Regions from separate parts of the Dryocola mayonis genome, predicted to be linked through region 4. Evidence: predicted binding sites of a transcription regulator. Region 4 holds the regulator's gene; each other region holds the start of a gene.
What was found. The regulator CRP, encoded in region 4, controls carbon source genes, mostly activating them, when cyclic AMP is high. The targets are predictions, from matches to a motif close to ATGTGANNNNNNTCACAT.
Positions count from the first base shown of each region.

Region 1 (7,467 bases), 1.7 Mb from region 4:
GAATACATGGTGACCGGCGAGAAGATCCGCATCCATATCGCTGAGAAGCGCTCGATGGGCCCGCGCGGACTAAGAAAATAAAAAACCCGCCGCGGCGGGTTTTTTTATGGCGGCTGAAAACTACTTCAGCAAATCCGGGAACATCGTCTGCTTCAACGCCAGCTCCACGCCGCGCACTTCCGCCAGCCCTTTCAGGCGGCCAATCGCCGAGTAGCCGGGGTTCGTTTTCTTGTGCAGATCGTCAAGCATCTGGTGGCCGTGATCCGGGCGCATCGGAATAGGACGCAAGTCGCCGCTGTTTTTACGGCGCTGCTCTTCGGTAAGAATCGCCTTCACCACCGACACCATATCCACATCGCCCTGCAGATGCGCACCTTCATGGAAGGTTTTCGGGTTTTCTTCGCGGCAGGTAGCGCGCAGATGGGTAAAGTGAATGCGATCGCCGAAGGTTTCAATCATGCGCACCAGATCGTTGTCCGCGCGCACGCCGTAGGAGCCGGTGCACATGGTGAAGCCGTTATGGATGCTGTCGACCGTCTCCTTCAGCCACTGCATGTCTTCAATGGTCGAGACAATGCGCGGCAGGCCGAGGATCGGACGCGGCGGATCGTCCGGGTGCACGGCCAGGCGTACGCCGACCTCTTCCGCTACCGCAACAATCGCGCGCAGGAAGTAGGCCATGTTTTCACGCAGCTGCGCTTTGTCGATGCCGTCATACTCCGCCAGGCGAGCGCGGAACCGATCGAGCGTATAGCCCTCTTCCGCACCCGGTAAGCCGGCGATGATATTGCGGGTCAGCTTCTCTTTTTCCGCCCCGGACATGTTATGGAAGTAGTCCAGCGCCTGGCGCCGCTCTTCTTCGCTGTAGTCCGCCTGCGCGCCGGGACGTTGCAGGATATGCAGCTCGAAGGCGGCAAAGGCGATCTGGTCAAAACGCAGGGCTTTTGAGCCGTCCGGCAGTTCATATTCCAGGTCGGTGCGGGTCCAGTCGAGGATCGGCATGAAGTTGTAGCAGACGGTGTCGATGCCGCATGCGGCCAGGTTGCGAATGCTCTGCTGATAGTTGGCGATATGCCGGTCGTAGTCGCCGGTATGGGTTTTAATCTCTTCGTGTACCGGAATGCTCTCTACCACTGACCAGGTCAGCCCTTTCGCCGCGAGCTCGGCCTGGCGCTGTTTGATTTCAGCTACCGGCCAGACCTCGCCGTTTGGAATGTGGTGCAAAGCGGTGACGACGCCGGTTGCGCCCGCCTGGCGCACATCATCCAGCGATACCGGGTCTTTCGGTCCATACCAACGCCAGGTTTGTTCCATTACCAGTTCCTCATTGAATAAGTTGTCATACCAATTCTACAATATTGCTTTGACGACTACCATACCACAAAGCCGGCAACGATCCATTTTACCCGCGAAATTGGTTGATCCAGCTCACATTAAAACGATAAAGCCAGCACACCAATTCAATTTGCTGTCATATAACTTTAGACTAGGCATGTTACTAATTCGTTAATCAGGATTTGCATTTTATGAACACCATCGCTTCAGTCAGCCTGCCGGCCAGTATTCAGCAGCCGCGTTACGACCGTAGCGCGTTAAAGACGCGCATCGTGCATTTTGGCTTTGGCGCCTTTCACCGCGCCCACCAGGCGCTGCTGACCGACCGCGTGCTTAACGCGCTGGGCGGCGACTGGGGCATCTGCGAAATCAGCCTGTTTAGCGGCGATAAGCTGATGAGCGCCCTGCGCGCCCAGGATCATCTGTATACCGTGCTGGAAAAAGGGCCTGCGGGTAATCAGGCTATTATTGTCGGCGCCGTGAAGGAGTGCCTGAACGCGAAGCTCGACGGGCTGGAGGCCATTATCGAAAAGTTTTGCGAGCCGCAGGTGGCCATTGTTTCGCTGACGGTGACCGAAAAGGGTTACTGCATCGACCCGGCGACGGGCAGGCTGGATACCAGTAACGAGCGCATCGTTCACGATCTGCAAAATCCGGGCGCGCCCCATTCGGCGCCGGGAATTCTGGTTGAAGCGTTAAACCGCCGCCGCGAGCGCGGCCCTGCGTCCTTTTACCGTGCTTTCGTGCGATAACATTCCTGATAACGGTCACGTCGTGCGCAATGCCATTATCGGCATGGCGGAAAAACGCAGCCAGCAGCTGGCCGACTGGATAGGCGAGCAGGTGACTTTTCCGGGCACCATGGTCGATCGTATCGTGCCCGCCGCCACGCCGGAATCCTTGCAGGAAATCACCGATACCCTGGGCGTTGAAGATCCGTGCGCTATCTCCGGTGAACCCTTTATTCAGTGGGTTATCGAAGACAATTTCGTCGCTGGCCGCCCGCGGTGGGAAGAAGCCGGCGTTGAGATGGTCGACGACGTGATGCCGTGGGAGCAGATGAAGCTGCGCATGCTTAACGGCAGCCACTCTTTCCTCGCCTGGCTGGGCTATCTCGCCGGCTATCAGCACATTAATGAATGCATGGCGGATGAGAGTTTCTACCGCGCGGCGCATCGGCTAATGATGCAGGAACAGGCGCCGACACTGCGCGTGACGGGTGTCGATCTGCAACAATACGCAAACAATCTTTTAGCGCGCTTTAGCAACCCCGCGTTGCAGCACCGTACCTGGCAAATCGCGATGGACGGCAGCCAGAAACTGCCGCAGCGCATGCTGGAAAGCGTGCGCTGGCACCTGCAGCAGGGAGATGAATGGCCTTGCCTGGCGCTGGGCATCGCGGGCTGGATGCGCTATGTCAGCGGGGTTGACGATGCCGGAAACGCCATCGACGTCCGCGATCCGCTGGCGCAAAAAATTAAAGGGCTGGTGGATAACGCCTCGGAAAAAGAGCGGGTTGCCGCCCTGCTGAGCCTGACTGAAATCTTCGGCAGCGATCTGCCTGCCGATGAGCGTTTCGTCAGCCGCGTTGGCGCCGCATGGGATGAGCTGTGCAGCAAAGGCGCCCGCCGGAGCGTTGCCGACCTCATCGGATAATTGACAATCCATGCCCTTAACAGGCTGCCGTTAAATAACGTCTCCTGTTAAGGCTTCATTTTTTTCCAAATGTTGTTCAGGATAGCGATAATTATCATCAGCGCGATTGCTATTATCCGGAGCGACAGTGACCAAAACCAACCTGATTACCGGCTTCCTCGGCAGCGGAAAAACCACCACCATTTTGCATCTTCTTGCCAGTAAACCCCGCGACGAAAAGTGGGCGGTGCTGGTTAATGAGTTTGGCGAAGTCGGCATTGACGGCGCTTTGCTGGCCGACAGCGGCGCGCTGCTCAAGGAGATCCCCGGTGGCTGTATGTGCTGCGTAAACGGACTGCCGATGCAGGTTGGGTTAAATACCCTGCTGCGCCAGGCAAAGCCGGACCGCCTGCTTATTGAACCCACCGGGCTTGGCCACCCGAAGCAAATCCTCGACATGCTTACCGCGGACGTTTACCAGCCCTGGATCGACCTTAAGGCTACGCTCTGCCTGCTCGACGCTCGCCAGCTGCTTGATGAGCGCGCCGTTAACAATGACAATTTCCGCGATCAGCTTGCCGCCGCCGATATCGTTATCGCCAATAAGAGCGATCGCGCTAATGACCAAAGCCGTCAGGCTCTGGCCGACTGGCAGCAGGCGCACGCCAGCGGGCGGGAAGTGGTGCTGACGCAAAAAGGGGAGATTGATATCAGCCTGTTAGACAGGCCTCGCCAGAACCTGCGCGAACTGCCGGCCAGCGCCGAACATAGCCATACTCACGCCGCTAACCGCGGGCTTGCCGCATTAAGCCTGCCGGGCCACCAGCGCTGGAGACGCAGCGTGAACAGCGGCCAGGGCTACTTTGCCTGCGGCTGGATCTTCGATGCGGATACTGTTTTCGACACCATCGGCATTCTGGAATGGGCAAGGCTTGCGCCGGTGAGCCGGGTAAAAGGGGTGCTGCGCATTGCTGAAGGCCTGGTGCGTATCAATCGTCAGGGCGACGACCTGCATATCGAGACGCAAAACGTCGCGCCGCCGGATAGTCGTATCGAATTGATAAATAGTGAAGAGACGGACTGGAACAGCTTGCAAAGCACTCTGTTGAAGCTACGTTTAAGTTTGTAAGTCTACCCTCCCCGACTTGTCAGATGATAAATAAAGCCTGCATGATGAAAATTCGCTTACCGCTGATTGTGTTACTGAACGCCCTGGGCCTGGCGCTGTTTTTTAGCTGGTACCTGCCTGAAAACCATGGATTCTGGTTCACCCTGGACTCCGGTATTTTTCATTTCTTCAATGAAGAGCTGGTGAAAAGCCACGCTTTCCTGGTGCTGGTCGCCGTTACCAATAACCGCGTATTCGACGGCATCTCTTTGCTGGCGATGGGCTCGCTGTTTGCCTGGTTCTGGTGGCACGAAACGCCCGCCGGCCGTCGCCGCCTGGTTATTATGGGCATCGTGATGCTGCTAAGCGCGGTGGTGATCAATCAACTGGGTCATTTGATTCCGGTTTCCCACGTCAGCCCAACGCTCTATTTCACCGATATCCACCGCGTCAGCGAGCTGCTGCATTTCCCGACCAAGGACGCCTCGAAAGACAGCTTCCCCGGCGACCATGGTTTAATGCTGCTCATTTTTACCGGTTTTATGCTGCGTTATTTTGGTCAAAAAGCGTTCTTTATTGCGGTGCTTATTTTCCTGGTATTTGCCCTGCCGCGCATAATGATTGGCGCACACTGGTTTACCGATGTATTTGTCGGGGCGCTCTCTATAGCGCTGGTTGGCCTGCCGTGGGTGCTATTAACCCCACTCAGCGACGGGTTAATTAACGTTCTGAATCGCACGCTTCCCGGCAAAAATAAAACAAGTTCATAACATAAAATAAACATCCCCTAACGCAAATTATTCGGGATCCGCACAGGATCCCGGCTGCTTTTTTCAGCTGGGGAAAAATAGCCTGGTTATTAACCATTATTTTTCCCTTGAAATTTGAAGAACCTGCATAGATAAGCAGCACTTTTTGCTAACATTTGTACAAATTTATTTTTCTTCTTTTAACATCACAATTTCTTATAAAAAAGCTGCGAAAACCCCTCGCCATCCCTGTGGTGATAGGGTACTCTCAGATGCGTTTTGTGCTGCTAATCCTTATGTCTCCCTGACAGAAATAAAGTGTGCGTTAAACCACATTTCTGCCCAGAGGGAATTGTTTCGCGGCGCTTAGATAATTAGTCTCCTCACGTTGGTATTTTTGTATAACGATTAGCATCGTTAAGGACATCAAGGGAAAATAAACAAAATGGTCAAATCTCAGCCTATTTTGAGATATATCTTGCGGGCGATTCCCGCGGTTGCTGTAGCAGTAATGCTCTCAGCATGTAGTTCGACAAACACAGCAAATATGCATTCTGAGACGCATGCAGTCGGCAATAAAGACAGTTTTTTACTGCAAGCCTCTCAGGATGAATTCGAAGAAATGGTCCGTAATGTAGACGTGAAGTCCCGTCTTATGGATCAGTATGCTAGCTGGAAAGGCGTGCGTTACCGCCTTGGCGGTAGCAGCAAAAAAGGTATCGACTGTTCTGCCTTCGTGCAGCAGACCTTCCGCGATCAGTTTGGTTTAGAGCTGCCTCGTTCAACCTACGAACAGCAGGAAATGGGTAAATCCGTTTCACGCAGTAAACTGCGCACCGGTGATTTAGTGCTGTTCCGCGCGGGTTCTACCGGTCGCCACGTGGGCATCTATATCGGCAATAACCAGTTCGTACACGCCTCCACCAGCAGCGGCGTAGTGATCTCCAGCATGAACGAGCCGTACTGGAACAAGCGCTACAACGAAGCGCGACGCGTGTTAAGTCGTAGTTGATTCTCGTTACCGGCATTTAATTCCCTTGGATGCCCGAAGAGACAAAAAAATACGCTGCCCCGGCAGCGTATTTTTTGCCAAACGTTTTAATATCAGCACCTTACCCTTCCCAAACGCCTCCACAATCGTTATAATTTCCACACGAAACTATATAAAGGCACCCGGTCTTTTACGCTCCAGACGAAAAAAACGCACGGAAATCCCGCGTCTGCTGCGTCAGCAGGAACACTCTCTTCATGTCTGCACATAATATTTTTGCGCGCTACTTTTCCACGCCGGGGAAAATTGCTTATCTCAGCGTTTTGGCCGGCCTTGTGGGCGCTTTGCTGTTTGGCGGCTTAACCAGCCTGATGCTGCATCACAAACGCGAGGTGGGATATGACGTGCTGACGCAAGACGTTCGCCATTATTTAAGCGCTTTCTTTCACGACCTCCACGCCACCGCAGACGGCATTCAGCCCTTGACGGCGGCCGACTGCCGGCTCGTTAACAGAGAGCTGACCTCCAGAGCGGCGTTTAACGTCAACGTGCGGGCTTTTGTGCTGGTTCGCGACGGCGAAGCCTATTGCTCATCCGCCACCGGCGCGCTGAATATGTCGATGTATACGCTTATTCCCGGCATCGATTTAACTAAAAATAACGACCTCTTTATTATGACCGGCACGCCGATGATGCCCGGCAAGCCGACCATAGCGGTGTGGTTTAAAAACCCGGCGTCAGAAGCACGCGGCGTCTTCACCACGCTAAATGTAAACCTGATCCCCTACCTGCTGTTTACCGCTCGCCAGAACGACGTCCTGTCGATCGCGATTGTGGTTGGGGACAGGGCGCTGACGACGCTTTCTTCTGAAGTCGTTAGTACCGCTTCCCTGCCGCCGCATCCTACCCGCACCGCCACCCTTCCCGATTATCCGATAAAGATTTATCTCTACGGCAAGCTCTGGCCTGTGGAGGATATTCAGCTGGCGCTGCTGGCGGGTCTTATCTCCGGCTTATTCAGCGGCGTGATATGCCGTTACTTTTTGTCCGTGCGTATGCGGCCGGGAAAAGAGATCCTGACCGGGATAAAACGCGGGCAGTTTTACGTGGCCTACCAGCCGGTGTTTGACGCGCAAAAACTGGAGATGCAGGGAATCGAGGCGCTGATGCGTTGGGAGCACCCCACGGCCGGCATCATCCCGCCTGACGCGTTCATCGCCTTTGCCGAAGCGCAGCAGCTTATCGTGCCGTTAACACAGCATTTGTTTGCGCTGGTCGCCCGGGATGCCCAGCAGCTGCGTACCGTGCTGCCCGCCGGGGCGAAGCTCGGCATTAACCTTGCGCCAAGCCATTTATACGCGCCGACTTTTAAAGAGGATATTCTCGCTTTTGCCGCCTCCCTGCCCGCGCGCCATTTCAGCCTCGTCTTTGAAATTACCGAACGCGATATGCTCAAAGAAAAGGAGGCCATGAGCCTGTTCTGCTGGCTGCAGGCGCAGGGCTTTGAAATCGCGATAGACGACTTCGGCACCGGGCACAGCGCGCTGATTTACCTGGAGCGCTTCACGCTGGATTATCTGAAAATCGACCGCGGTTTCGTCAACTCCATCGGCATGGAAACGGTTACGGCGCCGGTGCTCGACGCGGTG
Region 1 covers NZ_CP150452.1:2,892,931-2,900,397, forward strand. The annotation lists gene yeiP (elongation factor P-like protein YeiP) at 1-81, shown strand, start outside; gene uxuA (mannonate dehydratase) at 121-1,314, opposite strand; partial or broken gene WLO32_RS13980 (mannitol dehydrogenase family protein) at 1,527-2,991, shown strand; gene WLO32_RS13985 (CobW family GTP-binding protein) at 3,119-4,099, shown strand; gene WLO32_RS13990 (phosphatase PAP2 family protein) at 4,144-4,848, shown strand; gene mepS (bifunctional murein DD-endopeptidase/murein LD-carboxypeptidase) at 5,273-5,839, shown strand; gene WLO32_RS14000 (cyclic di-GMP phosphodiesterase) at 6,076-7,467, shown strand, end outside.
Region 1: uxuA (mannonate dehydratase) is a predicted target of CRP. The motif match lies at 1,417-1,434, and genes of this name have one in related genera.

Region 2 (7,467 bases), 1.1 Mb from region 4:
ATTACCTGTGACTCCGACGGCGCAATCGATCATTACGTGGACGGCGACGGGATCGCAACCACCATGCCGATGCCGGAATACGACCCGGAGAACCCGCCGATGCTGGGCTTCTTTATGGTCGGCGCGTATCAGGAAATCCTCGGCAATATGCACAACCTGTTCGGCGATACCGAAGCGGTTGACGTGTTCGTCTTCCCCGACGGCAGCGTGGAGGTTGAGCTGTCCGACGAAGGCGATACCGTGGCGGATATGCTGGAGTACGTTCAGCTGGATCCGAAAAAACTGCTGACGCAGTTCCGCGATCAGGTGAAACAGACCGATCTGGATGCCGCTTTGCAGCAGCAGTTCCTCGAAGAGTTCGAGGCCGGGCTATACGGTTATACGTATTTAGAAGACGAGTAACGCTTAACGTTTCCCTCTTCATGAAAGAAGAGGGGAGTAACCGCATCCGTTTTTGCCTTTAACATAAATTTATTACCGAGAGGTCAGATAATGAGCACCTTAGGCCATCAGTACGATAATTCCCTGGTATCCAACGCCTTTGGTTTTTTGCGTTTACCGCTGAACTTCCAGCCGTACGACAGCGACGCCGACTGGGTGATCACCGGCGTTCCTTTTGATGCGGCCACTTCCGGTCGCGCCGGCGGCCGTCATGGTCCCGCAGCTATCCGCCAGGTTTCCACTAACCTTGCCTGGGAAGGCAACCGCTTCCCGTGGGACTTCGACATGCGTCAACGTTTGAACGTCGTGGACTGCGGCGACCTGGTTTACGCTTTCGGCGACGCGCGCGACATGAGCGAGCGTCTGCAGGCGCACGCTGAAAAACTGCTGGCCGCGGGCAAGCGTATGCTCTCCTTCGGCGGCGATCACTTCGTGACCCTGCCGCTGCTGCGCGCGCACGCCAGGCACTTTGGCAAAATGGCGCTGGTGCATTTCGATGCGCACACCGACACCTACGCCAACGGCTGCGAGTTCGACCATGGCACCATGTTCTACACCGCGCCGCTTGAAGGCCTCATCGATCCGAACCATTCCGTACAGATCGGTATCCGCACCGAGTTCGACAAAGACAATGGTTTCACCGTGCTGGACGCAGGCCAGGTTAACGATCGCAGCGTTGACGACATTCTGGCGCAGGTTAAGCAGATCGTCGGCGATATGCCGGTTTATCTGACTTTTGATATCGACTGCCTGGATCCTGCTTTCGCGCCGGGTACCGGCACGCCGGTTATCGGCGGCCTGACCTCGGATCGCGCCATCAAGCTGGTTCGCGGCCTGAAGGATCTGAACATCGTCGGCATGGATCTGGTTGAGGTGGCTCCGGCCTATGACCAGTCTGAAATCACCGCCCTGGCGGGCGCTACGCTGGCGCTGGAAATGCTCTACATCCAGGCGGCGAAAAAAGGCGAGTAATCTTTTGGGCGGGCGGCGAGTCGCGCCTGGGTTATAAAGCGCTAAAAAATAAGGTGGAAGGGCGAAATCGCCCTCCACCTTTTTGCTTATTTCAGGCCGTCTGCCGCCATGCGATCGCGGATATGCTGGGCACGTTCGGCGGAAGCAGGGTGGTCGTCAAGCATTGAGCTCTGGCGGCCTTCTTCCTGTTTCGCCAGCTTCTCGAAGCTGGTGGCAAGCCCGATCGGATTGATGCCGCGCTTTCTTAACAGGTCATAAGAGTAGTCATCGGCTTCAGATTCCTGGCGCTGGGAGAACTGCGCGTTCACCAGTTTTTCGCCTAAATCACCCAGCTGCGATTGCGACAGGCTGCCAATCACCCCGCCTGCCGACGCGGCGGCAACGCGCGCGGCGTTAGCGCCCAGCGCAACCTGCATCCCTTTCTTAACGTGGCCCGAGCGCGACGTGGCCCATTTCGTGGCCGATAACCGCTTCCACTTCGTTATCGTTCATCATGTCCATCAGGCCGCTGTAGACGCGGATACAGCCGTTCGCCATTGCGAAGGCGTTAATGTCTTTTGTGACATACACCTTGTAGTTCACCGGCAGGCCGTTGATGTTGTTGCCCAGCGCGCCGGCGATCTTCGTCAGCCGCTGTGCGTATTCGCTGTTAGCCGGGGCGATAGTGGCCTTGCTGTCCAGCTCGGCGCAGGATTTATCGCTCAGATCTTTCACCTGCGCGTCGCTTAGGGTATAGGCCTGGAAAGCTTCGGCGCCGGAGGTCAATAAACCGTTGGAGTCCATGTTTTGGCAGCCGCTCAGCGCGGTGGCGAGCGTCAGGCTCAGTAAAATAGGGCGCATCTTCATGGCCAGTCTTCCTTTATTAGTTTCAACAGCCCAGGGGCAAACTCCACGCCAGAAATGGCGGTGGGTAAAGCTCAGTATAAATAAGTTAGCGAAGCGCGCGCAGCAACTTGCGCAACATGCGAACGCTTCCCGGATATTTCTTACAGGGACAAAAGGATGCTCCATGTACATGACCCACGGCTTGCGGTACATTGTTGGCACTTTTTCGGGCGTAGCCCATAACGCTTAGTAGTCAAGTCGTAAAACAAGGCGTGACCTTCAACCATCCGATCTGGAGTGAAAATGTCCTCTCGTAAAGAGCTTGCCAATGCTATTCGTGCGCTCAGCATGGACGCAGTACAGAAAGCCAAATCCGGTCACCCGGGCGCCCCTATGGGCATGGCCGATATTGCCGAAGTCCTGTGGCGTGATTTCCTGAACCATAACCCGCAGAACCCGGCCTGGGCCGATCGCGACCGTTTCGTGCTGTCTAACGGCCACGGCTCCATGCTGATCTACAGCCTGCTGCACCTCTCCGGTTATGACCTGCCGATTGAAGAATTGAAGAACTTCCGTCAGCTGCATTCCAAAACCCCGGGCCACCCGGAAGTGGGCTACACCGCCGGCGTGGAAACCACCACCGGCCCGCTGGGCCAGGGCGTTGCGAATGCGGTAGGTATGGCGATTGCTGAGCGTACTATGGCGGCGCAGTTCAACCGTCCTGGACACGACATCGTTGACCACTTCACCTACGTATTTATGGGTGACGGCTGCATGATGGAAGGCATCTCCCACGAAGTCTGCTCGCTGGCCGGCACTTTGGGCCTGGGCAAACTGGTTGCGTTCTACGATGATAACGGCATCTCCATCGACGGCCACGTTGAAGGCTGGTTCACCGACGATACCGCGAAACGCTTTGAAGCCTACGGCTGGCACGTGGTGCGCGGCGTGGACGGTCACGATGCGGACGCAATCAAACGCGCCGTTGAAGAGGCTAAAGCGGTTACCGACAAACCTTCCCTGCTGATGTGCAAAACCATCATCGGTTTCGGTTCGCCAAACAAAGCGGGCACGCATGATTCCCACGGCGCGCCTCTGGGCGACGCAGAAATCGCACTGACCCGCGAGCAGCTGGGCTGGAAACACGCGCCATTCGAAATCCCGTCTGAGATCTACGCTCAGTGGGATGCAAAAGAAGCAGGCCAGGCGAAAGAAGCGGCCTGGAACGAGAAGTTCGCGGCCTACGCGAAAGCCTTCCCGCAAGAAGCTGCTGAATTTACCCGCCGTATGAAAGGCGACATGCCTGCTGATTTCGCAGCTAAAGCGCAAGAGTTCATCAAGAACCTGCAGGCCAATCCGGCGAAAATCGCCAGCCGTAAAGCTTCCCAGAACGCTATCGAAGCCTTCGGTCACCTGCTGCCGGAATTCCTCGGCGGCTCCGCTGACCTCGCGCCAAGCAACCTGACTATCTGGTCCGGTTCTAAAGCTATCAACGAAGACCAGGCCGGCAACTACATCCATTACGGCGTGCGTGAATTCGGTATGACGGCGATTGCCAACGGTATCGCGCTGCACGGCGGCTTCCTGCCGTACACCTCCACCTTCCTGATGTTCGTGGAATATGCCCGCAACGCGGTGCGTATGGCGGCCCTCATGAAGCAGCGCCAGGTGATGGTCTACACCCACGACTCTATCGGTCTGGGCGAAGACGGCCCGACCCACCAGCCGGTTGAGCAGCTTGCCGCCCTGCGCGTAACGCCGAACATGAGCACATGGCGCCCTTGCGACCAGGTTGAATCTGCGGTTGCCTGGAAATACGCGGTAGAACGTCACGACGGCCCCGACCGCGCTGATCTTCTCCCGTCAGAACCTGGCGCAGCAGGATCGTACCGAACAGCAGCTGGCGGATATCGCCCGCGGCGCGTACATCCTGAAAGACTGCGCAGGCCAGCCTGAGCTGATCCTGATCGCCACCGGTTCCGAAGTTGAGCTGGCAGTAGCGGCATGGGATCGGTTGTCTGCTGAAGGCGTCAAAGCGCGCGTGGTTTCCATGCCGTCTACCGACGCCTTCGACAAGCAGGACGCAGCCTACCGCGAAGCGGTTCTGCCGAAAGCGGTTGCCGCGCGTGTTGCTATCGAAGCCAGCATCGCTGACTACTGGTATAAATACGTCGGCCTGAACGGCGCGGTTGTGGGCATGACCACCTTCGGTGAGTCCGCTCCGGCAGAGCTGCTGTTCGAAGAGTTTGGCTTCACCGTTGAGAACGTGGTGAAACAGGCGAAAGCCGTACTGTAAGTCGTTTCCAGACAACGGGTCGCTCCGGCGGCCCGTTTTTTTGCCCATTATTCATCCCCGCGCCCATTTCAGCCCTATTTATTCCAATAAAAATGTGACCTGCGTCAGAAGAATGACCGCCTGTCCCGGGCCAATGTTCCTTTTATTCCGCGTTTCGCTTACCATAGCTGAAGCGTTTCAGTCGATTAAATGTTCGACAAATAAGCAATCAATTGCAGTTTCGTGAGCGCGAGGATTCCCCTCAGACTGTTGCTGGATTACTCTGTCAGCCACTTAGTTTCAGGGATTCTGGCAGGAGAGATATGACCGTACGCATCGCAATTAATGGCTTCGGTCGCATTGGGCGCAACGTGGTACGTGCTTTGTACGAATCCGGGCGCCGTGCGGAAATTACCGTAGTAGCAATCAATGAACTGGCTGATGCTGCGGGAATGGCGCACCTGTTGAAATACGACACCAGTCACGGGCGCTTTGCCTGGGACGTCCGCCAGGAACGCGATCTGCTGTGGGTCGGCGACGATACTATCCGCCTGCTGCACGAGCCGACCATCGCCGCGCTGCCCTGGCGCGAGCTGGGCGTAGACGTCGTGCTGGACTGCACCGGCGTATTTGGCTCGCGCGCAGACGGCGAAGCCCACCTGGCGGCGGGCGCCAGAAAGGTTCTCTTCTCCCATCCCGGCGGCAACGATCTTGACGCCACCGTGGTTTTCGGCGTCAATCACCACGAAGTCATGGCCGAACACCGCATCGTCTCCAATGCTTCCTGCACCACAAACTGCATTATTCCGATTATCAAACTGCTCGACGACGCATTTGGCATTGAGTGGGGCACCGTGACCACCATTCACTCTGCGATGCACGATCAGCAGGTTATCGACGCTTATCATCCCGACCTCCGGCGCACCCGCGCCGCCAGTCAATCGATCATTCCGGTCGATACGCGCCTGGCTGCGGGTATTACGCGCGTTTTCCCGAAATTTAATGACCGTTTTGAGGCTATTGCGGTCCGCGTGCCCACGATAAACGTCACCGCCATCGATTTGAGCGTAACGGTGAGGGATGCAGTAAAAGCTAGTGAAGTCAACCTGTTGCTGCAAAAAGCGGCACAGGATTCATTTCATGGTATAGTTGACTATACGGAATTACCGTTGGTCTCGACTGATTTTAACCACGATCCGCACAGTGCCATCGTCGACGGCACGCAAACCCGGGTCAGTGGGCAACATCTGATTAAAACTCTAGTCTGGTGTGATAACGAATGGGGCTTTGCTAACCGAATGCTCGACACGACGTTAGTGATGGCCGCAAGTGGTTTCAGGTAGGGCGCATAAGCGTTCGCAAAACTTTAAGAATCAACGAGAGGATTCACCATGTCTGTAATTAAGATGACCGATCTGGATCTGGCTGGTAAGCGCGTTCTGATCCGTGCGGATTTGAACGTACCGGTTAAAGAAGGGAAAGTGACATCTGACGCACGTATCCGTGCATCTCTGCCGACCATCGAGCTGGCTCTGAAACAGGGCGCGAAAGTGATGGTTACTTCTCACCTGGGTCGTCCGACCGAAGGCGAGTACAACGAAGAATTCTCTCTGCTGCCGGTTGTTAACTACCTGAAAGACAAACTGTCTGCTCCGGTTCGTCTGGCGAAAGATTACCTGGACGGCGTTGAAGTGGCCGCCGGTGAACTGGTTGTTCTGGAAAACGTTCGCTTTAACAAAGGCGAGAAGAAAGACGACGAAACCCTGTCTAAGAAATACGCCGCGCTGTGCGACGTATTCGTTATGGATGCTTTCGGTACCGCTCACCGCGCGCAGGCTTCTACTCACGGCGTAGGCAAATTCGCCGATATCGCCTGTGCAGGCCCGCTGCTGGCCGAAGAGCTCGACGCGCTGGGTAAAGCGCTGAAAGAACCAGCTCGTCCGATGGTGGCTATCGTTGGCGGTTCTAAAGTTTCCACCAAGCTGACCGTGCTGGACTCCCTGTCCAAAATCGCTGACCAGCTGATCGTAGGTGGCGGTATCGCTAACACCTTCGTTGCCGCCCAGGGCCACAACGTTGGTAAATCCCTGTACGAAGCGGATCTGGTTGATGAAGCAAAACGCCTGCTGACGACCTGCGATATCCCTGTGCCGACCGACGTGCGCGTAGCGACCGAGTTCTCTGAAACCGCAACCGCTACTCTGAAGTCTGTTAACGACATTAAAGATGAAGAGCAGATCCTGGATTTGGGCGACGTTTCCGCACAGAAACTGGCTGAAATCCTGAAAAATGCGAAAACCATTCTGTGGAACGGTCCGGTCGGCGTGTTCGAATTCCCGAACTTCCGCAAGGGTACTGAAATCGTGGCTAACGCCATCGCTGACAGCGAAGCCTTCTCCATCGCCGGCGGTGGCGATACCCTGGCCGCTATCGACCTGTTCGGCATTTCCGACAAAATCTCCTACATCTCTACTGGCGGCGGCGCGTTCCTCGAATTCGTGGAAGGCAAAGTTCTGCCAGCGGTAGCAATGCTCGAAGAGCGCGCTAAGAAGTAATGATTACGGGCAGGGGATCCTGCCCGTTGATTTCTTGTCGCCCGTAGACCTTAGGCGGCACAAACGTTTCGACGATACAGGACAAACAACCATGTCTAAGATTTTTGATTTCGTAAAACCAGGCGTAATCACTGGTGATGACGTACAGAAAGTTTTCCAGGTAGCAAAAGAGAACAACTTCGCTCTGCCAGCGGTTAACTGCGTCGGCACCGACTCTATCAACGCCGTACTGGAAACCGCTGCCAAAGTTAAAGCGCCGGTTATCGTCCAGTTCTCTAACGGCGGTGCTGCTTTCATCGCCGGTAAAGGCGTGAAAACCGACGTTCCTCAGGGTGCTGCAATCCTCGGCGCAATCTCTGGCGCGCACCACGTACACCAGATGGCTGAACACTACGGCGT
Region 2 covers NZ_CP150452.1:3,520,752-3,528,218, reverse strand. The annotation lists gene speA (biosynthetic arginine decarboxylase) at 1-402, shown strand, start outside; gene speB (agmatinase) at 493-1,413, shown strand; partial or broken gene WLO32_RS17050 (M48 family metallopeptidase) at 1,500-2,259, opposite strand; partial or broken gene tkt (transketolase) at 2,542-4,534, shown strand; gene epd (erythrose-4-phosphate dehydrogenase) at 4,837-5,856, shown strand; gene pgk (phosphoglycerate kinase) at 5,905-7,068, shown strand; gene fbaA (class II fructose-bisphosphate aldolase) at 7,160-7,467, shown strand, end outside.
Region 2: epd (erythrose-4-phosphate dehydrogenase) is a predicted target of CRP. The motif match lies at 4,627-4,644, and genes of this name have one in related genera.

Region 3 (7,467 bases), 730 kb from region 4:
GATTTCTCTGCGTCATGACGACGCGGGCCAGAAGGCTAAGCTAAACCCTGCGATGGCCGATGAAGAGCAGGCTTATAACCTCGGGCTAAAAGAGGGCATCACGCTTATCGGCGAGGTGGTCAACAAGCAGAAAGAAGCCAAAGCGCTGCTGGACGCCACCTTTGCCAACCGCCAGCTGGTCGCCGAGCGTCTGCAGGGGATTCCGGAAAGTAAGCGAGTACGCGCTTACATGGCGAACCCTGAAATGACGACCTATGGATCCGGAAAGTACACGGGACTGATGATGTCCCATGCCGGCGCGCTCAACGTCGCCGCCTCGACAATCCAGGGTTTTAAAGAGGTGGCCATGGAGCAGGTCATTGCCTGGAATCCGCAGGTGATTTTCGTGCAGGATCGCTACCCAAAAGTGGTGGCTGAGATTAACAACGGTCCTCAATGGCAGGTGATTGACGCGGTGAAAAATCATCGGATCTACCTGATGCCGGAATACGCTAAGGCCTGGGGCTATCCGATGCCGGAAGCCATGGGTATCGGCGAGCTGTGGATGGCGAAAAAGCTCTATCCTGAAAAATTCCGCGATATCGATATGCAGAAAATGGCGGACGACTGGTATCACCGTTTTTACCGCACCGATTACCAGGGCGTGAACTAGCGATGTTAAAGGTGATGGCGGCAGGAAGCCTGCGTCTTGTCTGGACGCCGCTGATGACGCGCTTTACGGCGGAATCAGGCATCAGGACGCAAACGCAGTTCGGCCCGGCGGGGCCTGCTGCGTTTGCGAATCGAAGAGGGCGAAGCGTGCGATTTGTTCGCTTCCGCAAATATGGCGCATCCGCTTACGCTGCAGCGGGCCGGAATCGCACAGGAAGTGCATCCTTTCGCGGGCAATCGCCTTTGCCTGACGGTGAGGCAATCGCAGTTTGACGAGCGGGCAAGCTGGCTGGAGATGCTCTGCCGCGACGACCTGAGGCTGGCTACGTCCACGCCGGGCAGCGACCCGTCCGGCGATTACACCTGGCAGCTTTTCGATCGTATTGAACAGCTTCATCCCGGGGCGGGCATAAAGCTGCGAAGGCGCGCTAAGCCGTTGGTCGGCGGCCCGTTAAGCCAGAAGGTGCCTGAAGGCGAGCTGGCGAGCGCGTGGTTAATTCGCAGCGGGCTGGCGGATATATTTATCGGCTATCGAAGCTATGCGTCTGCGCTGCGCGAGCGGTCCGATGTCGCGGTGGTGGATATTCCGCTCGATTACAATATCCGGTCGGTCTATGCCCTTGCGCAGTGCCGCTGCGAGGCAAAACCGCTGGCTGATTTCCTGCTCAGGACGGACACGCAGCGGTTTTTAGTGGATGCGGGGTTTGAAGCTTAACAACTCAGGTCATCACCATCGGCCATTCTGGCGGCGTATGGCTCATGATTTCCACCATCACGTCTTTAAACGAGGCCCACATGACGGGAAAATCCGCCAGCGTGAGGCCTAACAGGCCGGTAGCAAACCACAGCGCGGCGGCGATCCCCAGCCCGCTGCTCACCACGGCCAAAAACGCGTAGTCAGATTTACGAAACTGAATATTTAGCGTGCTGGCAAGGAACATCAGAACCGCACTGGCTAACGGCCAGCGCATCAGCAACACGCCGGTAGTGATTGTCGTCATGAAAACCGATCCTCTTAAGGTAAACTTATCAGGCGTAACGGTTAAGCACAAAGGCAGGCGCAGAAAAGGACGTGCGGAAACCGTCAGGGCGATAAGTTTTTGCAAAAATGTAAAAGATAACGCTGTTGCATAAAGTGTGTGAAGTCTATCACATTTGTTCTTTTAATCGCCAGATGCGCGGCGCGTTTTTTGCGCACTTTCCCATCAAAAGAGGTTCGTTCATCAGGGCACAGGCCATGCTTGCTGCCGCAAAATCCTTGTATTTTTCAGGCTTAACTATCCCGCCTGTTTATAAGTATAGTGATTTCACTTAACGAATTATTCTCTGCTATTTAAATTAAGATAATAAACATAACCCGGTTTGCGCGACTCAATATTGCATCAGGAATACCTGTTTTATATATCGCCATTTCTTATTTTCACCTGCGTTTTATCTCTAAGTAAAAAAAGACTATTGCTAATGCATGATTATTCATGCAACGTAATCGACGGCTTGCAGGTTTGTTCCAGTTAAACGACAACGGGCGGTAATAGCAGGGACATGTGACGACCATGACAAAACGGATTTATTTACGTGCTTTACGCGCCCTGGGCTTTATGCTGACGGTGTGTTTGCCCGTCATGCTGGCGGTATACTTTGCCCACGACCGGGCCGCCAGCGAAACGCAGCATCATCTGCGTTCCTTTGCGCAATTAGTGATAGCGAAAACGGAAATCGTCATCCAGCACGTTGAGGCGGCCCAGGATGAAGCGCAGCGCTATAGCGGACCGATCTGTAGTACGCAACATATGCAGAAATTACAGGATATCGCGCGCAGCAAACTGTATGTCGAAGATCTGATTTACGCGCATGGAAATGCATTTATATGCTCTACCGTTTATAAACCTTCCGTGCCCTTTATTGCCCCGCCGGCTAATTACACGCGCAGGCCGGCCATCTCAATATTCTATTATCTGGATACGCCTTTTTATAGCGGTCATAAAATGACGTATATGCAGCGCGGCGATTTTATCGTGGTGGTCAATCCACGCACCTACGCCGACGTGATGTCAAGCGACCCGAGCCTGATCTATGGCGTATATGATACTGTCACCAAACAATTTTTCTCTTTAAGCGAACGGGTCGATATTAAACGGCTGCACCATTTTATTTTAAACGACGATAACTATTTCACCGACGCGGGGCGGGTTTATACGGTAGAAAAATCATCGCACAGGCCAATTGCGGTGATCGTTTCCACTTCCGGGGAGCGTTTTAATAAAGAGTGGTACCACCAGCTGACGCTCACCGTGCCTTTAGGGATGATCTGCAGCGCCATAATACTGCTGATGTGGTCGCGAAGCCGCCGGCAGTTTAATTCGCCACGGCGCATGCTGCTGCGCGCAATTGAGGACAACCAGCTAAAACTGCATTACCAGCCGATTATCGATATGCAAAACGGAAGGTGCGTAGGGGCCGAAGCGCTCTTGCGCTGGGTCAATTATAACGGGCAGTCGATTAGCCCCGGCACGTTTATTCCTCTGGCCGAAGCCGAAGGCCTGATGCAAAAAATCTCCGACTATGTGATTAACGCCGTGTTTAATGATTTTGGCGAATTTCTTGCGGATCATCCCGAACTTTATATTTCCATTAATTTTTCCGCAGCGGATTTCCACTGTCCCCGACTGGTGACGATGCTTTCGGAACAAATAAAAAAATACGGCGTCAGCGCCGGGCAAATAAAGCTTGAGGTAACGGAAAGAGGTTTTATTGACGTCCCGAAAACCCGTCCTGTTATTCAGGCGTTCCGCCAGGCCGGTTTTGAAATCGCCATTGATGACTTCGGCACCGGCTATGCGAATTTGCACAATCTGCAATTTCTCAACGTCGATATCCTGAAAATAGATAAATCCTTTATCGACAACCTCACCAGCGACCGGGCCAGTTATCTTATCGCCGAACATATTATTGATATGGCGCACAGTCTGAATCTTAAAACCATCGCCGAAGGCGTGGAGACGCGCGAGCAGGTCGCCTGGCTTCAGGCGCGCGGCGTACAGTACTGTCAGGGCTGGTACTTCGCCAGGGCGTTACCGCCGCAGGAGTTTATCGCCTGGCTGTATCGGCCAGGCAGCGGCAACGACGTCGCCTTTGCCGGTTAGCTCAGGCGTGATGACGGTAGTCGGTGGGCGTGCGGTCAAACTCGCGACGGAACACGCGGGAAAACGTCTGTTGCGACACGTAGCCGTAATCCATCGCGATATCAAAGATCGGACGCTGGGTTGAACGCAGCTCTCTAGCCGCCAGCAGCAGGCGGCGCTGGCGAATGTACTCGCCCAGCGTCTGGCGCATGACAGTACGGAACATTCGCTGCAGATACCATTTTGAATAACCAGACTTTTTCGCCACCACGTCGATGTTAAGCGGCTGGTCGATGTGCTCATCAATCCATTCAGTCAGCGTATAAATGATGTCCTGGTGTGCCATGGGCCGTCCTCAATCAAAGTATTCGATTAGCAGGTTTTGTTGCCCGGGAGTATAATTCCTCAAGTTAACTTGAGGTAAAGAGCATTTTGGAAAAGAAATCACCCCGCTTTAAATCCTTACTGTCGCCGGGCGAGGTGGCGAAACGCAGCGGCGTGGCGGTTTCCGCGCTGCATTTTTATGAGAGTAAGGGCTTAATAAAAAGTACGCGCAACAGCGGCAATCAGCGGCGCTATACGCGTGACGTGTTGCGAACGGTGGCCATCATCAAGATCGCCCAGCGTATCGGCATTCCGCTGGCGACCATCGGCGATGCGTTTGGCGTGCTGCCGAACGGGCACTCCATCAATAAAAACGACTGGCAGAAGCTTTCGTCGCTCTGGCGCGAGGAGCTCGACCGGCGCATCCATACGCTGACGGCGTTAAGAGATGAGCTGGACGGCTGTATCGGCTGCGGCTGTCTGTCCAGGGCGGACTGTCCTTTGCGCAACCCTGGCGATAAGCTGGGCGAAGAGGGTACCGGCGCCCGCCTGCTGGAAGACTAAAAAACTAAAGCGCCCGACTTCGGCGCTTTAGTTTGTTCCCGGTCTTTGTCTTTCGCTCTATCCCGCTTTTCGCAAGGAGGGTTTCCCCCGACATCAGCGTCCCTCAATCACTCGTTCTCAGGAGGTTCCGGATTGCGCTGACACTTTAAGTGTAGATCCCCTTGTTGAGCTTTCAAGATAAAAGTGCGTATTTTTTGAGCGATTTTTTATCCGCAAATCACGCCGGGTTACCTATAGTTAACCCATCTGCGAAAACAAAAGGTTAGCCGATGATTACCGTCCATCACCTGAACAACTCCCGCTCCCAGCGCGTGCTGTGGATGCTTGAAGAACTTGAGCTGCCGTATCAAATCGTTCGCTACCAGCGCGAGCCCACCATGCTGGCGCCCGAGGCGCTGAAAAAAGTGCATCCGTTAGGTAAATCGCCGGTGCTGGAAGACAACGGGAACGTTATCGCCGAGTCCGGCGCCATCCTTGAATACCTGCAGGAAACCTACGATAGCGAAAGCCGCTTAAAACCCGCGGATGCGCAGGACAGGCTTCAGTACCGCTTCTGGCTGCACTATGCCGAAGGGTCGCTGATGCCGCTGCTGGTGATGAAACTGGTGTTCAGCCGGCTGGGCAAAGCGCCGGTGCCCCGGCTGCTGCGCCCGGTAGGCGGCATGCTCGGGCAGGGCATGCAGAAAGCCTGGCTGAATAAACAAATCGCCACGCATGCGCGCTTTATTGAGGACCATCTGGGCAAGTCCCCCTGGTTTGCCGGACAGTCGTTCAGCGTCGCGGACGTGCAGATGATCTTCCCGCTGATTGCCTTACTCGCCCGCGGCGGCGATAACGACCTGCCAAACCTGCGGGCGTGGATGAAAAAAGCGCAAATGCGTCCGGCGTGGCAAAGAGCCGTGCAGCAGGGCGGCCCCCTTAGAGGTTCCCGGCGGCTGAGCCATCCAAAAATCCTATGAGCCGGTAAAACACATTACCGGTATCTTGCAGCATTGTTGCGAAATTGCGCATTCACGATAACGTTTGCGCACGCTCTGGCGATTATTTCGCCAGCCAGCGTTATTTTCCGCAAAAAGCGATAAAGTTCGGTTGAAAATCCCCTCGGGAAGGCCGGATAATCGTTTGCCTTCATTTCGACGCTCGGTTTTTACACGCGAAGTTAAACGTTTGCTTTTTTTGCGACGCCCCTTTTGTCGCAATCGCAGCACAGGGATAAGACGTTTAATCGGCAGCGGGAAGTCCTGCGCATGTAACGACCTAATTATAAAAATCTCAGGGGATTTTTCACTATGTCTACTCCTTCACCGCGTGCAACCGGCGGTCTTGACGCCTGGTTCAAAATATCCGCACGTGGCAGCACCGTCCGCCAGGAAGTCGTGGCGGGCCTTACGACTTTCCTTGCGATGGTCTATTCCGTCATCGTTGTGCCCGGCATGCTGGGCAAAGCAGGCTTCCCACCTGCGGCGGTCTTCGTGGCGACCTGCCTTGTGGCGGGCGTGGGCTCTCTGGTCATGGGCCTGTGGGCGAATCTGCCGCTGGCTATCGGCTGCGCCATCTCGCTGACCGCGTTCACCGCCTTTAGCCTGGTGCTCGGCCAGCACATCAGCGTTCCCGTCGCGTTGGGCGCGGTGTTCCTGATGGGCGTGCTGTTTACCATTATTTCCGCAACCGGCATCCGCAGCTGGATTTTACGCAACCTGCCGATGGGCGTTGCGCACGGCACCGGCATCGGCATCGGCCTGTTCCTGCTGCTGATTGCGGCAAACGGCGTCGGCCTGGTGATCAAAAACCCGCTCGACGGCCTGCCGGTCACGCTGGGGCATTTCGCGAGCTTCCCGGTGATCATGTCGCTGATTGGCCTGGCGGTGATTATCGGTCTGGAAAAACTCAAGGTGCCGGGCGGCATTCTGCTGACCATCATCGGTATTTCCATTATCGGGCTTATCTTCGATCCGTCCGTGCATTTTTCCGGCATTTTCGCGATGCCTTCCCTGAAAGACGAGGCGGGTAATTCGCTGATCGGCAGCCTGGATATTATGGGCGCGCTCAACCCAATCGTTCTGCCAAGCGTCCTCGCGCTGGTGATGACCGCGGTGTTCGACGCCACCGGCACTATCCGCGCCGTTGCCGGTCAGGCAAACCTGCTGGATAAAAACGGACAAATCATCGACGGCGGCAAAGCGCTGACCACCGACTCCCTGAGCAGCGTGTTCTCAGGCCTGGTGGGCGCGGCTCCGGCGGCGGTTTATATTGAATCCGCGGCCGGTACCGCGGCAGGCGGCAAAACTGGCCTGACGGCGATTACCGTCGGCGTGCTGTTCCTGCTGATTCTGTTCCTGTCCCCGCTGTCCTACCTGGTGCCCGCTTACGCCACCGCTCCGGCGCTGATGTACGTTGGCTTGCTGATGCTGAGCAACGTGGCAAAAATCGACTTCGCCGATTTTGTTGATGCCATGGCGGGGCCTTATCACCGCGGTGTTTATCGTGCTGACCTGCAACATCGTTACCGGCATCATGATCGGCTTCGCTTCGCTGGTGATTGGCCGCATCTTCTCCGGCGAGTGGCGCAGGCTGAATATCGGCACCGTTGTGATTGCTATCGCTCTGGTCGCGTTTTACGCCGGCGGCTGGGCAATTTAATCTGCAAATCCTGCGGGCCACGTCGCTGGCCCGCAACTTATTTCCTTTCGGGCTATTTCCTGTTTCCTTTCGGTGTAGAAAGTTGTTTTATTATTAGAACAACATCCTGCAAAAAGGGTTTCACAACACACCGCGACTGACTAAGGAAAGCATGGAAATCTTCTTT
Region 3 covers NZ_CP150452.1:3,903,772-3,911,238, reverse strand. The annotation lists gene WLO32_RS18925 (ABC transporter substrate-binding protein) at 1-652, shown strand, start outside; gene WLO32_RS18920 (substrate-binding domain-containing protein) at 776-1,366, shown strand; gene WLO32_RS18915 (YjcB family protein) at 1,371-1,652, opposite strand; gene WLO32_RS18910 (EAL domain-containing protein) at 2,205-3,794, shown strand; gene soxS (superoxide response transcriptional regulator SoxS) at 3,796-4,119, opposite strand; gene soxR (redox-sensitive transcriptional activator SoxR) at 4,206-4,661, shown strand; gene WLO32_RS18895 (glutathione S-transferase family protein) at 4,931-5,620, shown strand; partial or broken gene WLO32_RS18890 (NCS2 family permease) at 5,951-7,301, shown strand; gene WLO32_RS18885 (Na+/H+ antiporter) at 7,453-7,467, shown strand, end outside.
Region 3: WLO32_RS18915 (YjcB family protein) is a predicted target of CRP. The motif match lies at 1,789-1,806, and genes of this name have one in related genera.

Region 4 (7,467 bases):
TTTGCCACTGTGGCCACAGCCAGACCATGCCGCCAAAGGCGATCAGGCAGCCGAGCAGGGTATCTATCAGGCGGGGCACAATGTATTGCTCGGCGCTTAGGGTGATCAGCTGCAGGGTATAAACGGCGGTAACGGTAAAGCCAATGGTCGCCCAGCCGTAGCTTTTGCGGATAAAGAGATAGCTTACCAGCGTGATAATAAGCATCGCGGTGAGCGCAATATACTGCGGAAAGTGGAAGTGCAGGGCGATGCCCGCGATGGCAAGGCCGGCCATGGTGCCGGCCGAACGGTGCAGAATACGCACCCTCGTCGCGCCGTAGCCGTTTTGCGTCACGAACATAACGGTCATCAGGATCCAGTAGGGCTTGGGCAAATGCAAAGAGGCGCCGAGCAGGCTGGCCACGGTCAGCATGACGCCGAGCCTCGCTGAGTTACGCAGCGCGGCGGATTTAAATGACAGGTAGCTTTTAAGGGCGGCCCACAGCGGCAGACGACGCTGGCGGTCCTCCATCAGGTCGCGAACATATAAAGGACGCTGGGTTCGCAGCACGCGCGCGATGCGGCTGAAGTGATAGTGGCAGAACTGCCCGACCGGGTTGTCCGGGTTCTGACGGGCAATTTTTTCCAGCGCTTCGATTTGTTTATCCATCACAAACCGCTTCGGGTAGCGGTGATAAAGGATATCGTCGGCCAGCACGCGTAAACGCGCCGCGATAGTCTGCGCGTTCCAGCGTATCACCGCCTCGGCGTGGCTTTGCTCGACGAGCTTTTGCACCTCTTCCGGCTGATGCAGGCTAACGGAGATGTGCTCCTGTAAATCGAGCGCCACCTGGAAGGCGCGCAGCAGGCGCTTGTAGCCGTTCTGCTGATTCGCCGCCAGCATGTGCAGCTGCTGGTAACAAACGGTGATCAGATCGACGGCTTTTTGCTGGCGGGCCAGCAAAGGCGGCAGCGCTTTTTCAGGATCCGTGTGCTGGGTCAGCAGGCCGTACTTGGCCTCGCAATAGTCCGCAAGCTGGCGGTAGAGCAGGCTTAAGGATTCACGAAGCGGCTGTTCGCGCCACATCCAGAACCAGAACCAGTTGAACGCTCCGTACCAGACGGTGCCGCAAACATAAAGCAGCATCGGTTTCCAGATGGGCATATTCCCGGCCATGCTGAGGGTAAAAATAGCGGCGATGAGCGAGGCGGGCAGCAGGCGGGCGTGGAGCGCGCTGATTTCGGCGGTGACACCCAGCAGCAGCGCCATACCCAGAAGAATGACCGGAAGCGGCACGGGCGTGTACAGCAGCATCAGCTGCATCAGCAGACTGCTGATGGCGAACAGGCCGCCGCCGATGATTAACCGCTTGAAGAAGCGTTTATGAGGCGTATCCAGACCGGCAATATTGCAGCACGCGGGCACTAACGAGAACATCAGCCCGGCCTGCAGATTGCCCAGAATCAGGCCTACCGCCACGGGAAGACACAGCACCAGCGTTTGTCGCAGTGCGTAGTTAACTTCGGGATGGTAGATCAGTCGACGCCACATATCAGAAGTGTAGAGACAAAAATGGCGTGTTACCGAAGCGACACGCCATTTTGTGAACAGGAATTAACGAGTGCCGTAAACGACGATCGTTTTACCGTGAGCGGAAATCAGGTTTTGATCTTCCAGCATTTTCAGGATGCGGCCTACGGTTTCGCGGGAGCAACCGACGATCTGACCGATTTCCTGGCGGGTGATTTTAATCTGCATGCCGTCCGGGTGGGTCATAGCGTCCGGCTGTTTTGCCAGGTTCAGCAGCGTCTGAGCGATGCGGCCGGTAACGTCGAGGAAGGCGAGGTTGCCTACTTTTTCTGACGTGACCTGCAGGCGACGCGCCATCTGGGAAGACAGACGCATCAGGATGTCCGGATTAACCTGGATAAGCTGACGGAACTTTTTATAGGAAATTTCGGCCACTTCGCATGCGGTTTTCGCACGAACCCAGGCGCTGCGCTCCTGGCCTTCTTCAAACAGGCCTAATTCACCGATAAAATCGCCCTGGTTCAGGTAGGAGAGGATCATTTCCTTACCCTCTTCATCCTTAATCAGCACTGCCACGGAGCCTTTGACGATGTAGTACAGCGTCTCTGCTTTTTCACCCTGGTGAATCAGCGTGCTCTTTGATGGATACTTATGAATGTGGCAATGGGACAAGAACCATTCGAGTGTCGGGTCTGTTTGCGGTTTGCCAAGCACCATGCGCGGTTATCCTCTGTTATAAACTGGCTACCAAAGACAGGATGCAAAACCTCCTGCCCGGCGTTGCAATCGTTAGAATATTTCCCACTCGGGGGAAATGGCCTGCAAGTCAATCTTGCCGCCTGTAATTAGTGATGTCCTCTGCAGACATTTATCACGTCAATGTATCAAATGTTGCATCCGGATTGTTTTAGCATAGCTTTTGACAAGTGTCTCCTATTGTCTCGTTTCAGCATGATGCAGGTCGCCTTCCGTTGCCAGTTTTACCGCATCCGCGTACTCTGAAAGGAAATTTCTTCAACAGGAGTAAGCAACATGCAGGCACGAGTTAAATGGGTTGAGGGGTTAACTTTCCTGGGCGAATCGGCTTCGGGCCACCAGATCCTGATGGACGGCAATTCAGGCGATAAGGCGCCCAGTCCGATGGAGATGGTACTGATGTCGGTCGGCGGCTGCAGCGCCATCGACGTGGTGTCCATTTTGCAAAAAGGCCGCCACGACGTGAAGGATTGCGAAGTGAAGCTGACGTCCGAGCGCCGTGAAGAAGCCCCGCGCCTGTTCACGCACATTAATCTGCATTTCATCGTGACCGGCAAAGACCTGAAGGACAACGCCGTGTCCCGCGCGGTGGATCTCTCCGCTGAGAAATACTGTTCGGTAGCGCTGATGCTTGAGAAAGCCGCAAACATCACGCACAGCTATGAAGTGATCGAAGCTTAACGCGCTTCAGGGCGGCGGGCGCCGCCCTAAACGACCTTTCTGCCTTCCGCCAGCCGTTGCACCAGCGGCGTCATGATAAGCTCCATCGCCAGCCCCATTTTCCCGCCGGGCACCACCAACGTATTGATGTGGGAAATGAAAGATCCCTGCAGCATGGCCAACAGATATGGGAAATCAATGTCATCCAGCCCGCGGAAGTGAATAACCACGAAGCTTTCGTCCAGCGACGGAATGCCGCGCGCCGCAAAGGGGTTAGACGTATCTACCGTTGGCACGCGCTGGAAGTTGATATGGGTGCGCGAGAACTGCGGGGTGATGTAGTTGATGTAGTCATCCATCGATCTGACGACCGAGTCCATCACCGCTTCCCGGGAATGGGCCGCGTTCGCTGGTGTCGCGCACCAGCTTTTGGATCCACTCAAGGTTAACGATGGGCACCACGCCTACCAAAAGGTCGACGTGGTTCGCCACGTCGTGCTGCGGGGTGACTACGCCGCCGTGCAGCCCTTCGTAAAAGAGGACGTCCGTCGGCTCTGGCAAAGGCTGCCACGGCGTAAAGGTTCCCGGCACCTGGTTCCAGGGCACGGCTTCATCATACGTATGGAGATATTTACGGGATTTGCCCTGGCCGCTGCGCCCGTATTCAGCAAAGGTCTGCTCAAGCAGGCTGAAATCGTTGGCCTCAGGGCCGAAATAGCTGATGTGGCGGCCAAGGTCGCGCGCTTTGCGGATAGCCAAATCCATTTCCGGACGGGTATAACGGTGGAAGCTGTCCCCTTCGACCTCCGCGGCGCGCAGGTTCAGCTGCTGAAAAATCTTGCGAAAGGCAAGGCTTGTGGTGGTGGTTCCCGCACCGCTGGATCCCGTGACGGCGATAACCGGATGTTTGGCTGACATAGGGCAACAACTCCATGGATTGTAAGAATTATGCAGTACAGACCGCGCCCCATGACAAGGGTCAGCCGCGGAACTGCCCGCGCGGCATAATATTCACCGTTTCATGAAGCTCTGACCAGACCAAAACCGCTTCGCCGCTTTGCAGCTGTCGTTTCACATCGGCGACCTTCTGCGACAGCGAGCGTTCCTGTTCACCATAATCCGTACCCTCGCGTAACACAAAGGATTCGATAAGATTGTCGAGCGTTTCCGCGTCGAGATCCTGCCAGGGAATAATCATCTTAGTGGTCCAGATATCTCGTCAGCCAGTCGGGGATGCGCTGCTCAAGCCACATTTCCGGTTTACGCAGCGTGCCGCCGACAAAGCCGACGTGTCCGCCATGACTGGTGAGTTGATATTCAATATTTGTGGGTAACGATGCCTTATCAGGAATGACATGGTGATCCATAAAGGGATCGTCTTTAGCATGGATAATGAGCGTGGGTTTAGCAATATCCGGCAGCAAAGGCATGGCGCTGCACCGGCGGTAGTAGTCCAGCGCGTCGGCAAAGCCGTGGATTTTCGAGGTAATCAGATCGTCAAAATCGCGGATGCGGCGCACGCCTTTCAGCTGTCTTAAATCGACAGGAAGCGTGCCGGGATAACTTCTGAGTTTCCGCGCGGCGTTCTTTTTAAGCAGGTTTAACAGGTAGCGCTGATAGAAACGCGAGAAACCCTGTTCCATATGGTAGCAGCACTGCTCAAGCATCAGCGGGGCCGAGACCACAACGCCCGCTTTTAAAGTACAGTCCACGCCCTGTTTCGCCATCAGGCAGGCCAGCATGTTGCCGCCGAGGGAGAAGCCGACCGCCGCCGTGGGCGCATCGCCATAGCGCTGGTTCAGCCAGTTAAGGAAAAAGGTGCCGTCCTCGGTTTCGCCGGAATGGTAGATGCGCTGCATGCGGTTGGGCACGCCGCTGCAGCCGCGGAAGTGCATAACCACGCCCAGCCAGCCGCGATTTTTAGCCGCTTCAATCAGGCCGTGAGCATAGGGGCTGTGCAGGCTGCCCTCCAGACCATGGAAAACCACCAGGCGCGGTTTATCGACGGCCGCAGCCGGATCTTCGCTCCAGGCGAGATCGACGAAATCTCCATCCGGCATATCGAGACGCTGCCAGTGGGGTTTAAATTTGACACGACGACGGATCACGCGCGGCAGCATAGTTTGCAGGTGGGGGTTGCTCAATCCGCGCATTGGACGGAAATCCTGGCCGTCATCATGATTAAAATTCAATTCTGCAGGGCTTGTCTGATCCATATCACACTGTTAGTTTCATTTTGTTTGCTAATTATTACCTTTGGGTGTGGAGCACCCACGTTATGGAAACGCTTTTCTTTTCAATGCTTGGTTTTCTTTGGGTCGCAGCTATCACCCCGGGTCCTAATAATACGTTACTTACCTCTTCCGGAGCCAACTACGGTTTCTGGCGCAGCTTACCGCTGATGATCGGCATCATGCTGGGCATGCAGTGCATTTTGCTGCTGGTGGCCTGCGGCGTGGGCAGCCTGATTCTGATTTACCCTGCGCTGCACCTTATTCTAAAAATTGCCGGCAGCGCTTATCTTTTATGGCTGGCGTGGAAAATTGGTACGGCGACCTACGAGCGTCTGGAAACGGATGCTCCGCCGCCGGCGCCCATTCCGTTCTGGCAGGGTGGGCTGCTTCAGCTTATCAACCCGAAAGCATGGCTAATGGCGCTTGGGGCGGTAGCCAGTTTTAGCCTTGCCGGTGCGGAGTATCTGCATTCCGTGGTGTTAATCAGCCTCGGTATCGCGCTGGTGAACATTGTGGCGGGCGCCATCTGGATCGGCTTTGGCAGCCTGATTGGCAAACTGCTGCGCAGCCGCCGCGCCTGGGCCATTTTCAACGTCTTGATGGGCCTGCTGACGGCGGCCTGCGTGCTGCTGATTTGGCGCTAAACCAGCATTGATGGGGGCGATTACTCGCCCTGCATCATTTGTTCAAGCTGTTCGTGGGCGTCCAGCCATTCCATTTCACACTCCTCCAGCGCGGATTTGACCTTCACCTGGGTTTGCAGGCATTCGGTCATTTCGGCCTTGCGGCTTTGATCGTAAATGGCGCTGTCAGCCAGCTTCTCTTCCACCGCCGCCAGCTGCGCGTTCAGCTTTTCCATCTGCTTTTCAAGCTGGGTGATTTGCTTGCGCAGCGGCTGGGTCTGGGTGCGTAACTCGGCCTCCCGGCGTTTCTGATCCTTACGCGCCTGCGCGCTGTTGGCGTTGTCCTTCGCCCCGTCTTCCGGCTGGTTGTCCTGCTTTTGCAGGTCGCTTAGCCACTGCTGATAATCTTCCAGGTCGCCGTCGAAGGCTTCGACTTTTCCATCGTGCACCAGATAGAGATCGTCGGTGGTTGAGCGCAGCAGGTGACGGTCGTGGGAAACCACCACCAGCGCGCCTTCAAAATCAATCAGCGCTTCGGTCAGCGCCTGGCGCATATCGAGGTCGAGGTGGTTAGTCGGTTCATCGAGCAGCAGCAGGTTAGGGCGCTGCCAGACCACCAGCGCCAGCACCAGGCGGGCTTTTTCGCCGCCTGAGAAACGGGCCGTTTGCTCGGTAACCTTATCGCCCTGGAAGCCGAAGCCGCCGAGATAATCGCGCAGCTGCTGTTCCAGCTCTTTAGGCGCAATGCGCGCCAGATGCTGGAGCGGCGACTCATCGGCCCGCAGATATTCGAGCTGGTGCTGGGCAAAGTAACCAAGCTTGATGCCTTTCGCCAGGCCGATATCGCCCTGTAGCGGAGCCAGCTCGCCCGCCAGCAGCTTAATCAACGTTGATTTACCCGCGCCGTTGCGGCCTAACAGGCCGATACGCGAGCCGGGAACCAGGTTAAGTTTGATGGAGTTAAGGATCACGCGATCGCCGTAGCCCGCGCTGACCTTTTCCATCCGCAAAAGCGGGTTAGGCAAGCTTTCCGGCGCGCGGAAGCTGAAGTGGAACGGGTTATCCACGTGCGCCGGAGCGATAAGCTCCATACGTTCGAGCATTTTAACGCGGCTTTGCGCCTGCTTCGCCTTCGAGGCCTTCGCCTTAAAACGATCGATAAAGCTTTGCAGGTGCGCAACGCGTTCCTGCTGGCTTTCGTACATCGACTGCTGCTGGGCAAGGCGGGTCGCGCGCTGGCCCTCGAACGAAGAGTAGTTGCCGGTGTACTCGAACATGCTTTGCTGTTCGATATGAATGATTTTGCCCACCACCGGGTCGAGGAAGTCGCGGTCATGAGAGATAAGGATCAGCGTGCCGGGATAGCTTTTTAGCCATCTTTCCAGCCAGATTACCGCATCCAGATCCAGGTGGTTGGTCGGTTCGTCGAGCAGCAGTAAATCTGAACGGCAAATCAGCGCCTGCGCCAGGTTTAAACGCATGCGCCAGCCGCCGGAGAAGTCGCTGACCGGACGTTCGAGCTGTTCGTTGCTAAATCCCAGCCCGTGCAGCAGGCTTGAAGCGCGGGAGCGGATAGTCCAGGCGTCAACCGCATCAAGCTTGCCGTGTACGATGGCGATGGCGTGGCCGTCGTTGCGCTCGTTCGCCTGCGCCAGCTCGGCCTCAAGCTGACGGAACTCCCGAT
Region 4 covers NZ_CP150452.1:363,371-370,837, forward strand. The annotation lists gene WLO32_RS01615 (YccS/YhfK family putative transporter) at 1-1,531, opposite strand, end outside; gene crp (cAMP-activated global transcriptional regulator CRP) at 1,595-2,227, opposite strand; gene WLO32_RS01625 (OsmC family protein) at 2,543-2,947, shown strand; partial or broken gene WLO32_RS01630 (phosphoribulokinase) at 2,974-3,844, opposite strand; gene WLO32_RS01635 (YheU family protein) at 3,906-4,124, opposite strand; gene WLO32_RS01640 (hydrolase) at 4,126-5,142, opposite strand; gene WLO32_RS01645 (LysE family translocator) at 5,205-5,804, shown strand; gene WLO32_RS01650 (ABC transporter ATP-binding protein) at 5,825-7,467, opposite strand, start outside.